DNA from 2 places in the Clostridium swellfunianum genome. Region 2 is predicted to be linked to the other one. Evidence: a T-box and tRNA genes for the amino acid it is inferred to sense, from the RefSeq annotation. Region 2 holds a T-box; the other holds one or more tRNA genes.
The links. The T-box of region 2 lies ahead of thrS (threonine--tRNA ligase). A T-box ahead of a tRNA ligase gene usually reads a tRNA of that ligase, here a tRNA-Thr.

Region 1: it encodes a tRNA-Thr, which carries the amino acid that the T-box ahead of thrS (threonine--tRNA ligase) is inferred to sense. The anticodon was not compared.

Annotation. Positions count from the first base shown of each region.
Region 1 is NZ_JAMOFV010000006.1:2,715,764-2,722,457, forward strand. Features, by position in the region: gene NBE98_RS12955 (vWA domain-containing protein) at 1-1,599, opposite strand, end outside; gene NBE98_RS12960 (Na/Pi cotransporter family protein) at 1,872-3,482, shown strand; tRNA gene NBE98_RS12965 (tRNA-Thr) at 3,535-3,610, opposite strand; gene NBE98_RS12970 (EAL and HDOD domain-containing protein) at 3,658-4,869, opposite strand; gene NBE98_RS12975 (replicative DNA helicase) at 5,000-6,334, opposite strand; gene lonC (Lon family ATP-dependent protease) at 6,364-6,694, opposite strand, start outside.
Region 2 is NZ_JAMOFV010000006.1:2,494,905-2,501,598, reverse strand. Features, by position in the region: gene NBE98_RS11875 (sodium-dependent transporter) at 1-531, shown strand, start outside; gene NBE98_RS11870 (MetS family NSS transporter small subunit) at 533-634, shown strand; gene NBE98_RS11865 (NAD(P)/FAD-dependent oxidoreductase) at 779-1,873, shown strand; gene NBE98_RS11860 (VIT1/CCC1 transporter family protein) at 1,950-2,741, opposite strand; gene NBE98_RS11855 (sensor domain-containing diguanylate cyclase) at 2,853-3,854, opposite strand; T-box leader at 4,056-4,286, shown strand; gene thrS (threonine--tRNA ligase) at 4,617-6,380, shown strand.

The DNA.
Region 1 (6,694 bases), 220 kb from region 2:
AAAGTCCTCTTCGCCATAAATTGAATTTTTATTTATAGAAAGTCTTAAGTTAACTTGTTCATTCTGCTTAAAAGGCTTAGCATAGCTTTCGCTTGAAAGCTCAACAAAAGGCTTTTCAAGCACCTTAGAATTAAAATACGGCAGATAGTAGGAATAAGTTTTATTATCCCTTATAACATCAATTCTCGAAGAAATTTTAATTTCTCCTGAATTTTTAAGATTTATATCTGCGGTAAGCATTCCACCTTCAAATTTAAGAGGAATCTTTTCATACTTATCTCCATACTCAATATAAATCTCTCCTGAAGGATTATTCACCTTAGAGTCATCCTGCTGCTTTATTTCTACCTTAAAGCTGTTTTCAGTTATTATAGTGCTCGGAAGAGATTTTGTATAATAAAAGGGAGGGTAATCCTTAACTGTTATATTAATATCCCTTACAGCAACTATGTTTCCATTTCCATCGTAAGCAGTTATAAGAATTGGGTAATTACCTGGTACTTCTTTTTTAAAGGTAAACTTAAACTCATTATCAGTACTGCTTATTCTTTCTCTTATTCCATCCTCAAGCTTATCCATATGAAGTCCTTTGATATTTTCTTCTGCTTGAAAATTAACTTTAATATCCATAGGAACTTTAAACGGTATAGATAAATTATCACTAGAAGAATTTATATTAAGCTGAACTTTAGATTTCACTTGAACTATAACAAAATTACTTTCCTTATCCTTTGAAGTTATTCTTATAGTACTACTTTTGATATTTTTAAAATTATATATTTTATATTTATCTCCTATTTTATAGTCAGGAGTTATTCCTTCTTCAAAAGCTACATCTACTAAAGGAACTGTATTATCACAAGAAGCTATCTTTATAACCACTTCGTCTACATAAGAGCTCAGCTTTATCTCTTTATCAGTATTTGAATTTGTTGTAAATTGCTCAATAGTATAAAAATTATTTAGACTGCCTAATATTTTATTAAGCGCAGCAAAAATTCCTGAAGGATTTTCACTGTAAAAATAGTCTCCTCCAGTCTTTGAACTTAGCTTTGTCAAAGTATCTTCATCAGCATATTCAGACAGACCTATGCAGTGAACCATAACTCTCATATCATGAGCTTTATCTCCTAAAGAAAATAGTTCTTTCATATGCTCTTCAGTAACTCCGCCAACCGGATCTTCCTTACCATCTGAAAGAACTATGATGGTTTTTTCTCCTTGTACATTCTCAAACTGACCTAAAGCTTCTTTTAGCCCTTCCTTTAGATTAGTTCTACTATTATCAAACATTAGTCCGGATAGCTTGGACTTTAGTTTTTCTTTAGAAGGTCTATCTGCGAGCTTTTGCACAAAATCAGGTTTATCACCAAATGCTATTACATTTAAATTTGTATTTTCATCAACTGTATCTATAAGCATTGCTCCTGCAACAACAGCCAATCTGTGCGGATCTGTTATTTTCATACTTCCTGAGTTATCTATAAGAATGATGATATTTTTTTCTAATTCTGCAGCCTTAACTTCTTTTAAAATAAAAGGCTGGAGTATAAAGCATATTAAAAAAATAATAATTAATATTTTATTACGCTTCCCCATACTTTACCCCCTAGTGTTTTTCATAAGTCATTTAGTGCTTAATAATAATATATTGGAGCCTTATAAAGCTTTAGAACAAAAAAAGAAAAATACCAAGGTAGAAACTCCTTGGTATTTTTGAAAACGATTTATTTATGTCAATCTAACACTTTATTATTATTTATTCAATTCTACTATAATATATCTCAGCTTTCTCTTAACAAAGTGATAGTAAATATAGTATTATATTCATTGTGAGATTTTTTAAGAACAAATGATATGGAGGAGAAACAATGGATATCTCAGGAATTATAATTGGTCTGCTAGGAGGCCTAGGACTATTTCTTTACGGAATGAAGCTTATGGGAGATGGCCTTGAGAATGCAGCAGGCGACAAATTAAAGGGTTTTCTAGAAAAAATCACTTCAAACCCTGTTAAAGGTATTTTAGTTGGAACAGTAGTTACTTCTATAATCCAAAGCAGCAGTGCTACTACAGTAATGGTAGTAGGATTTGTTAATGCAGGTTTAATGAACTTATATCAAGCTGCTGGAGTTATAATGGGAGCCAATATTGGTACAACAGTAACTGCTCAATTAGTTGCTTTTAAATTAACAGCTATAGCTCCTATATTTGTTGGTATAGGAACAGGCATTGTATTATTTTCGAAAGCTAAAAAAAGCAGAGAGATTGGTCACATTGTTCTTGGCTTTGGTATACTCTTCATGGGACTTCAGTTTATGGAGACAGTTTTAAAGCCAGTAGCATCTACTCCTGCCTTTGAAAATATGATAGTAACTTTAGGGCAGAGCCCAATACTCGGAATAATAGTAGGTATGTTAGCAACAGCAGTAGTGCAAAGTTCATCTGCTACTACAGGTATTCTTATAGCAATGGCAGGTAGTGGTGCTATACCTCTTGGAACTGCAATACCGATTTTATTTGGTACAAATATTGGTACTTGTATTACGGCTATGCTTTCAAGTATAGGAACCTCAAAAGCAGCCAGAAAAGCAGCATTATTTCATTTAACTTTTAATGTTATAGGTACAGTTATATTTACTCTTGCTCTAAACCCATTTACCAGCGCTGTTAATTTTATAAGCCCTGGAGCAGATGTTAAGAGACAGATTGCTAATGCTCATACATTATTTAATATAGTTAATACTTTTATACTAGTATGGTTTATACCTTATTTAATTAAATTTGTTAATAAACTTATACCGGGTGATGATAAATATGAATTGGTTGAAACAAAATATATAGATGAGAGGCTTTTAGAAACTCCAGCTATCGCAGTAAGGCAAGCTGTAAAGGAAATAATACGAATGGCTCATGAAGCAAAGCAAAACTTGGAACTATCTATGCAAGCTTTTAAAACCGACGATGAAGCTTTAATTAAAAAAGTGCTTGAGAATGAACAGCTTATTAACACACTTGAAGCTGATATTGTTTCTTTCTTAGCTAAGCTTGCAAATAAGCAGATTTCCGCCGAGGATTCAGAATTAATCACTTCTATGTATCATGTTGTAAATGATATTGAGAGAATAGGTGATCATGCAGAAAACTTAGCTGAACTTTCTCAGGAAAAAATTACTAGAAGGCTTCCATTCTCAGACCAAGCTATGTCTGAGCTTGAGCATATATATAGCTATACCTTAACTGCATTAAATACAAGTATTGAAAGCTTTGAGAATAACGATGCAACTAAAGCAAAAACTGTTCTAGATATAGAAGAAAGAATCGATAGCTTGGAAAAGGATCTTAGATCAACTCATATCAAAAGGCTTAATTCAGGCTCCTGTACCGCTTACAGCGGAACAGTCTTCCTTGATATGATAAGCAATCTTGAAAGAGTTGCTGACCACGCTATGAATATTGCTGAATCTGTGTATAACAGGTAATAAATATAAAAACCTCGATAGTAACTATCGAGGTTTTTGTGCGCTTATTACATGGAGCTCCTGAGGGGACTTGAACCCCTGACCTACTGATTACGAATCAGTTGCTCTACCAACTGAGCTACAGAAGCACCTTATATATTTATTATACCATAAATTGTATTTTTATTTCAATTATTTAGTTTCCTATAATGTTAGCAGCATCTATTACTGCATTAGCATAAATAGGTGGAATCTCTTCTTCTCTAAGTCCCAATCTTTTTGAAAAACTACTAAAGTTCTTCCAGTCAGCCTTTTCGTAACAAAGAATTAATTCACTTATAGATCTAAATATATTTTCTTCCCCAAGAAGGGCCGCCTTTATATCCTCAGCTATTGGCAGATCCTGAAGAATTTTTTCCATAGGTTGATTTAAGAGAACGTCAATATTAGAAAACATCTCCATTATAAAAACCTCTGAGGCTCGACTAGCCATGCTAACCTTACTAGCAATAGCCTCTCCAATCAATGCTCTTAAAATTGAAATATCCATTATTGCTTCACTGTTTTTGTCATTAAAGCTTCTAATAGTTACTAATGATGCCCACTTCATAAATTCTTTTTTTCCCATCAATACAAGAGCTTGCCTTATTGAGTGGATTTCAGTCTTAAGACCTATTGAAGCAGAATTGATATATTTTAATAGTTTATAAGAAAGAGACACATCTTTCTTTATTGCGTTTGCGATATTTATAATATCGTAATTATCTTCCTTCATCAATTTTATTAAATCAAAATTATATAAGCTGTTGCTTGGGATTTCTTTAGCACTCAATATAGTTGGATTACTAAAAAAATAACCTTGAAAATAAGTATAACCTAAACCTACAGCTTCATTAAAGTCTTCAATAGTTTCGACCTTCTCAGCCAAAAACTTTATATTTTTATTTTTAAATCTATCAATAATTGCTTTTCTTTCTATGCCCTTTGTTGCTACGAAATCAATCTTTATGAAATCAACAATATCTATTAAAGCCTCATAGCCTGGCTTAAATACAAAGTCATCAAGAGCCAAAGCATAGCCTAAGGCTTTAAGCTTACGACAGCACTCTACAATTTCATCAGAAGGAGTAACCGTTTCCAGTATTTCAATCACAACTTTATCTTTCGGCAGCAACAATGCTGTTTCTTGCAAAAGAAGACTTTCTGTAAAATTTATAAATGCTTTTTTTCCATTAGTTAAACTTCCCATTCCTATTAAAGTAAAACTATTTGTTATAACCTCTAAGGTGGCCTTATCTCCGTCTAAAGCTACGTAATAATTATCCTGATTTGACCTAAACAGGAGCTCGTAGTAAACTACTTTTCTATTTATATCTAAAATTGGCTGACGAGCCACATAAACCTCCATGTATATCCCCCAATTTACCAAACTAAACTATACTTCGCATAATTATAACATAATATGATAAATAATTCCATATTCTAGCTAAGTTTTACACTTTATATACAAAATGGTGCAGCATTACTGCTGCACCATCCTAATATTCTGTATGAACTGTATCAAGATTACCAAATTTAGAATACTGACCTAGCCATGCAAGCTTTACTGTTCCTGTTGGACCATTTCTTTGCTTAGCTATGATACACTCAGCCATATTCTTTTCTTCTGTTTCCTTATTATAGTACTCATCTCTATAAAGAAACATAACAACGTCGGCATCCTGCTCTATAGAACCAGATTCTCTAAGGTCAGAAAGCATTGGCCTATGGTCTGCTCTTTGTTCAGGAGCACGAGAAAGCTGAGAAAGTGCAATAACAGGGCAGCTCATTTCCTTAGCTAGTGCCTTTATAGATCTTGATATTTCAGAAACTTCCTGCTGTCTGTTCTCAGGATTGCTTCCTGACATAAGCTGCAAGTAGTCAATGATTACCATATCTATACCATGTTCAAGTTTAAGCCTTCTACACTTAGAGCGCATCTCCATTACAGAAACACCGGCAGTATCATCTATATAAATTTTTGCCGCTGCTAATGGTCCTGCTGCTCTAGCAATATTCTCCCAGTCTCTGTCATCAAGGTTACCTGTTCTAAGCTTAAGCATATCAACATTAGCCTCTGCACAAAGGAGCTTATAGGCAAGCTGCTCCTTGGACATTTCCAGCGAAAATATAGCGATGCTTTTTCCTGTTCTTAAAGCCGCATGCTGTGCAAGGTTTAAAACAAAGGTGGTCTTACCCATGGAAGGTCTTGCTGCTATAAGTACCATATCACCCTTTTGAAAACCTGAGGTCTTTGCATCTAAATCATTAAAACCAGAAGAAACTCCAGTAAGCTCTCCTTTATTATTAAAAAGTCTCTCTATTTCTAAAAATCCTCTTTCAAGCACTGTGCTCATAGGCTCAAAGTCAGAGGTGTTTTTCTTGTCCGCTAAATTAAATATCTTTTGCTCTGCAGATTCAATTACAGCTTCAACATCATCCTGTTTATCGTAGCTAGCCTCGATTATTTCCGTTGAAGCCCTTATAAGCTTTCTTAGCATCGCCTTTTCAGATACTATTCTTATGTATGATTTAACATTTGCCGTAGATATAGCAGTTCCATAAACTTCACTTATGTAACTTAAACCGCCAACAGATTCTAGCTTTTTAGATGCTGTCATAGCTTCAGCTAGCGTAACCATATCTACAGGAGTATCCTTTTGGTAGAGTTCAACCATACTGCTAAATAAAATTTTATGTGCGTCTCTATAAAAATCCTCACTTTTTAAAACTTCCACAGCTTGCGCTATGGAAGTTCTTTCTTTAAGCATGGCACCTAAAACCCACTGCTCTGCTTCAATGTTGTGAGGTAAACTTCTAAGAGGTGTATCCATTGAATCGCCTCCTTGTAAATTTACTCATATTAAAATACTAAGTCCATTAATTCCTCTATTGTATCAACTGCTTTAACTTCTATATCTGTAAGTCCTGTCGGAACTTCCTTTAAGTTATCCTTTGGTACAATAACAAGCTTAATTCCCTTTCTTCTTGCACCATATACCTTTTCAAAAATTCCACCTACAGGTTTAACTTTTCCTCTTAAGGATATTTCTCCAGTTATAGCTATATCCTGTCTTATAGGTTTATCGAGCAGTGCGCTAATAATACATACAGTTATAGCAGCTCCAGCTGATGGTCCATCTATATTTCCACCACCTATAGCATTAACGTGAATATCATAGTCCTTTATATCT
Region 2 (6,694 bases):
TTCGCAGGCTTAACTTCATCAGTTTCTCTTGTTGAGGCGTTCTCAGCTGCAGTGATAGATAAAACAGGAATGAACAGAAAGAAAATGGTGACTATTGGAGCCATAGTAGGTTATCTAATAAGCGTGCTCTATGCGACAGGAGCTGGCTTGTACTTCTTAGATATCATTGATAACTTTGTTAATTCCTATGGAATAGTTGTTGTTGGTCTTCTTGAAGCTGTTGCCATTGGGTGGTTCTATGGTACAGAAAAGATTAGAAATCATACAAACTCCATGTCCTATTTCACTATAGGAAAGTGGTGGGATGTTATGATTAAGTTTGTTACTCCTGTTATCTTAACCTTCATGCTTGTTCAAAATATAATAAATGAGATACAAAAGCCTTATGGAGATTATTCAAGAACTGCACTTTTAGTATTTGGTTGGAGTGTTATCATAATAGGAATAGGAGGTTCTCTGCTATTAAGTAGGAGACGCTTAGGAGAAAGAGATTTTATTGCTCCTATAAATACAGTAGGGGAGGTGGATTAATATGACACCTACTGCAATAGCATTTTTTCTATTTGGTGCATTATTCTTGTGGGGCGGCTTAGCTGTTACCTTAAGAATAGCAATTAAAGGCGATAAAAAATAATATAATTATTATAATTAAGAGGATAGATTTTGTTCTCTTAATTTTTGCTTTTAAAAATTAGGTTGTCTTTTATAAACATTAATCATAGTATAACTATGTTTTGCTAATAATACTAAATAGCAAAACATGAAGGGAAGAATTAGAATGAAGGTTGCTATAATGGGAGCTGGATTAGCTGGACTGACCTGCGCAGTTACCTTGGAGCAGAACGGAATAGAACCTGTTATTGTTGAAAAAAGAAGGATGCCTGGAGATAGGTTTATTAATGGTGAAGCTATTTTCAATATTTCTGATAGACCGATTAACAACAGTTTGGATTTTTTAAAAGAAAAGTATAGTATTGAACTTGAGCCTATAAACAGGATAAGAGAGATAACTCTCTATTCTCCTAATGAAAAAACAATACTTAGAGGGGAATTAGGCTATACAAATTATAGAGGAAGGCATCAGGATTCATTTGATAATCAGCTTGCAAAGCGAGTGAAAACTAAGATTGTTTATAACTCTGAATATAAATATGAAGAACTAGTAAAAGAGTATTCTCATGTAGTCCTTGCAACAGGTGATGCTGCATATGCTGAAAAGTTAAATAACTTTAGGATTGATCTAAAAGTAAATCTTAAAGGTGCTATTGTGAGAGGAAGCTTTAATACTGGTCGTATCGCCTCCTGGTATAATAATGATTTTTCACCTATGGGATATTCATATTTAATACCTCTTTCAGGGCGAGAAGCAAATATATCCATCGGTTATCCTTACTATGATGAAACAAAGGATAAAAATATAGAGATACTATGGGAAAAATTCTATAGGAGAGCTCAAGAAGACTTAGGTCAAGAATTAGATATAGTTGACAGCTTTGAAATAGAGCATTATTTGCTGGGCATATGCAATAAGGCTAAGATAGGAAATACATATTTTGTTGGTAATAACTTTGGCTGCATCATGCCGGCGTACGGATTGGGACAATTTGTTGCAATACTGACGGGAATTTATGCAGCACTTGATATATGTGGAATAGGAGATTATGAAAAATTAGTAGAACCTTTAAAAATATCCTACGAAAATTCTTTAACTATTAGAAGAGCTCTTGAAAAGCTAGATAATGATAAATTAGATATGATGGTTAAGATGCTAAACACAAAGCTTGCAAGTAAGATATTTAGCGATGACACTGAGTTCGATTTGTTTAAATTAGCAAGCAGCTTACTAAGGCCATTTATAGATACAAAGGAATAGTCTATTATATATGAAAATAGACTGGGCATATAGAAGATAAATTCTAATGAACCAGTCCATTTTGTTATATATTTATTTATGCAATTCCGCCAAGAAGTATACCCACGCCATAAGCAGCACCTGCAGCAAGCCCGCCTACAATAAGCATTTCAAGCCCAGATTTGAACCAGTTTTTGCCTGTAACTTTAACCTTTAGTGCTCCTAAAGCGAACAAAGTCAGCGAAGTCAGTATACAGGAAAGTGTAAAGGTATCTATAGGCATATTAGGTATAAATCTAGAAACTACGTAAGTAACTACTGGAATAAAACCAAAGGTTATAAAGGAAAAGAAGGTGACTAAAGCGTTTTTAAGAGGAGATTCGTCCTCTTGAATTATTCCTAACTCTTCTACCATCATTATATCAACCCAAGCAGTCTTGTTTTTTGCTATTATATCTACCACTGTTTTTGCATCTTCTTTGTCCATGCCCTTATTTATATAAAGCTCCATAAGTTCATGTTTTTCTCCTTCAGGATAGTGTTCAACCTCCCAAGCTTCTCTAACCCTCTCCGCTTGTTGAAACTCTGTCTCAGCTTTTGTACTTAGATAGTCGCCGATTGCCATAGAAAGCCCGTCTGCAATTAGATTTGCAAAACCTAATATAAGTACAACTCCAGGAGATAAAGCTGCACCAGCAACTCCTGCAACTACAGCAAAGGTAGTAATAATCCCATCTAGACCACCGTATATAAGACTTTTTATGTATTGCCCAGCAGAGCTGTGAGCTTCCTCAGCTTTTGATATATCAATTTGGTGGGCTTTTATAGAAGCCTGTATATCTTTATTTTTGTAGGCCTCTCTCGCTTTATCTAAATTTCTTGATAACATATTTAATCCTCCTATCTATAAAACTATTGCATACTATATTCTAGTTTATTGTTATATGTATTGCAGGTATTTGTTAAATATAACAAACTGCGAGGGATTTAACAATATTCCTTAATAAACGCAGTTTATATTATATACACTATACCTGTCCCTGCCTTGCTGCTTAGCCATATACAATGCCTTATCAGCCTTGCCTATAAGTTCGTTAAGGTTTGAATGCTTTCTTGGAATCATAGTAGTAACCCCTAAACTTATAGTTATAAAATTATCTACCTTAGAAGATTTGTTAGGAATTTTAAGGCTTTTTATTCCAGTTCTTAAAATCTCGGCTATATATTCAGCACCAGACTCATCAGTATTTGGAAGAATCACAGCAAACTCCTCGCCACCATAGCGGGCTGCAAAATCCCCAGGACGCATTAGTAGATTATCTATTTCACTAGCCACCTTTTTTAAGGCAGCATCTCCATATTGATGTCCATAAGTATCGTTATATCTTTTAAAATAATCAATATCTATAAGGATTAAAGATATAGGCTTACCTTCTCTATAGCTTCTTTTCCACTCTTTTTCTAAATATTCATCAAAGGAACGTCTGTTATTTAAGCCAGTTAAGCCATCGCATAGAGATAAGTGCTCAAGCTTCTCGTTAAGCTTTCTTAGCTTTTCGTTTATATCCAACACGGTTTCTCGTGACTTTTCCAGCTCTTCCATAGCTTTTTTAGCTTCAGTTATATTTTCTATCATAGCCACAACATATTGAGGATTGTTAGAGGCATCTCTAATTAAGGATACAGTAAGCTTGGCCCAAATAATTTTATTAAACTTTGTAATATATCTTTTTTCCAGTGTATAAGAGTTTATTTTATTATCTATAAGATCCTTAATTAATGCTAAATCTTCATCAATATCTTCTGGATGCGTAAATTCTGCAAAGCTATGATGTATTATTTCTTCTTGTGTATAACCTAACATATCAAGCAAGGCTTTATTACAGTCTATGGGTATCCCGTTTAAGTCTGATATACCGATTCCTATTGCAGCATTATCAAATATAGCCTTAAAAAATATATTTTGTTGATCTGAAAATTTCATGAAATCAGGTTGCTGCATATTCCTTCATCTCCTGTATAACAACAAGTTACTTAATTTGTGTTTACATATTATTCTAGCATAAAACATGTGTTAGTAGAATATTTAAAGAGGTAATTGGAGTACAAATATTTATTGATAAGAAATGACAAAATTCTAATTTTAAGAAAATTTTTAATATAGTATTGACAATATTGTTTTAGGGGAATATAATATCAATAAATAAAGACTGTGAAGAGGAAGAGTAGATAAACAACTGTTTAACAGAGAGAGGAGCCCACCGGCTGAAAGGCTTCTTAAAATAAGTGTTATTGAAAACCACCTCTGAGTTGAAGGCTGAAGTCCCATAAGGATATAAGCTTATCCGTTTGCCAGCGTTATTGGTTTTGAGTGACAGTGATAGTAATTTATTTGCTGTAATTTGGGTGGAATCGCGATAATCTCGTCCCTTGCTTAGGGAGGAGTTTTTTTATTTTAGATTGCATTTTAAATTTGGGCAATGCTTTATTTGCTATACCTGTAATTTGGGTGGAACCGCGAGTTAACTCGTCCCATGTTTAGGCATGAGACGAGTTTTTTTATTTTTCAAATTTTACAAAAAGATAAATTTATAAAAATATAAAAAGTTAACAATAAAAAAAGTTAACAATTTGTAGTTGTTATGTATTATTAAAGAATACAGGAGGCGTAATAATTAATAATTATTACGTACTATAAAGGAATACAGGAGGCGTGACAATTAATAATTGACACGTACTATAAAGGAATACAGGAGGGTTTAAAATGTTAAAGGTTATATTAAAAGATGGAAGTGTTGTAAGTGCTGCAAACGAGGAAGATGGAAGAAGAGCGTTAAGACATACTGCTGCTCATATACTTGCTCAGGCTGTAAAGAGATTATACCCAGAAGCACAATTAACTATAGGACCTGCAATAGATACTGGTTTCTATTACGATTTTGATATAGATGAACCATTTACTTCTGAGATGCTTGAGAAGATTGAAGAAGAAATGATGAAAATTGTTAAAGAGGACTTGAAGCTTGAACGCTCCGTACTTTCAAGAGAAGAAGCCTTAAAGCTTATGGAAGAAAGTAGTGAAAAATATAAAATAGAGCTTATTAATGATTTGCCAGAGGACGAAGAATTAAGCTTTTTTAGACAAGGAGAGTTTATAGATTTATGTGCCGGCCCACATGTGCTTTCAACTGGCAAGGTTAAAGCTATAAAGCTTTTATCAGTTGCAGGTGCCTATTGGAGAGGCAGCGAAAAAAATAAAATGCTTCAAAGAATATACGGAACAGCCTTTGCTAAGAAGAGTGAGCTTGACGAATATTTAAATATGCTTGAAGAAGCTAAAAAAAGAGATCACAGAAAGCTTGGAAAAGAGCTTAAGTTATTTGCACTTATGGAGGAAGGACCGGGTTTCCCATTTTTCCTACCTAAGGGAATGGTTCTGAAAAATATTCTTATAGATTACTGGAGAGAGCTTCATAGAAAAGCTGGCTATGTTGAAATAGAAACTCCAATCATACTAAATAAACAGCTGTGGGAAACTTCAGGACATTGGTATCACTATAAGGAAAATATGTACACTGTCAATATAGATGAGGAAGAATATGCAATAAAGCCAATGAACTGTCCAGGGGGAATGCTTGTTTATAAATCAGAAACTCATTCCTATAGAGATTTGCCTATAAGAGCAGGAGAACTTGGAAGGGTTCACAGACATGAACTGTCTGGAGCACTTCATGGACTAATGAGAGTTAGAGCCTTTACACAGGATGATGCTCATATATTTATGCTTCCTGAGCAGATTAAGGATGAGATTAAAGGAGTAGTTAAGCTTATAGATGAGGTTTATGGAAGATTTGGCTTTAAGTACAGCGTAGAGCTTTCAACTAGACCAGAAAACTCAATGGGAACTGATGAGGAATGGAAGATGGCTGAGGAAGCACTTCAAGGAGCGCTTGAGGATATAGGAATGCCTTTTAAATTAAATCCTGGCGATGGCGCTTTCTATGGTCCAAAGATAGACTTTCATCTTGAAGATAGCTTAGGAAGAACTTGGCAGTGTGGAACTATTCAATTAGATTTCCAGCTTCCTCAAAGATTTGATTTAAACTATATAGGAAGAGATGGAGAAAAGCATAGACCTATAGTAATTCACAGAGTTATATTTGGAAGTATTGAACGCTTTATTGGAATATTGATAGAACACTTTGCAGGTAAATTCCCAGCTTGGATAGCTCCAGTTCAGGTTAAGGTACTTCCTATTTCCGATAGGTTCAACTCCTATGCTGAAAGCGTAATTAAAGTACTTAAGGATAAAGGTATTAGAGTTGAGCTTGATGACAGAGCGGAAAAGATAGGCTACAAGATTAGAGAAGCAAGAAATGAAAGAGTACCTTATATGATTATCCTTGGGGAGAAAGAGCAGCAGGAGGCTACTATTTCTGTTAGAAGCAGAAAAGGCGATGAGGGCAGCTTTGTATTATATGAGTTTATTTCAAAAATCAGAGAAGAAATAGAAAACAAAACTTTATAAAAAGCACTAAGACTTATAGTCAGCTCTTCAGATAGAAGAGCTGATTTTTTTGGGAAAAATTAATTATAACTATTCTTTACCTTGAGAGTAAAAGGATATTTATGGGATAATAAACTTGACCGGTCAATATGGTAGTAAAGGAGTTGATTGTTTTGATCATAACTAAGAGGTGGCTTAGAGCCTAAATACAAAGTATAAGCTGAGGAGGCCTAAAAACCTCCTCTTTAACAGAGGGATTTATAGAGGTGAATATTTATGGTTGACAATAATAGTATGTTTCTATATTATATAATTAGAGGAAAATTATTCAAGAA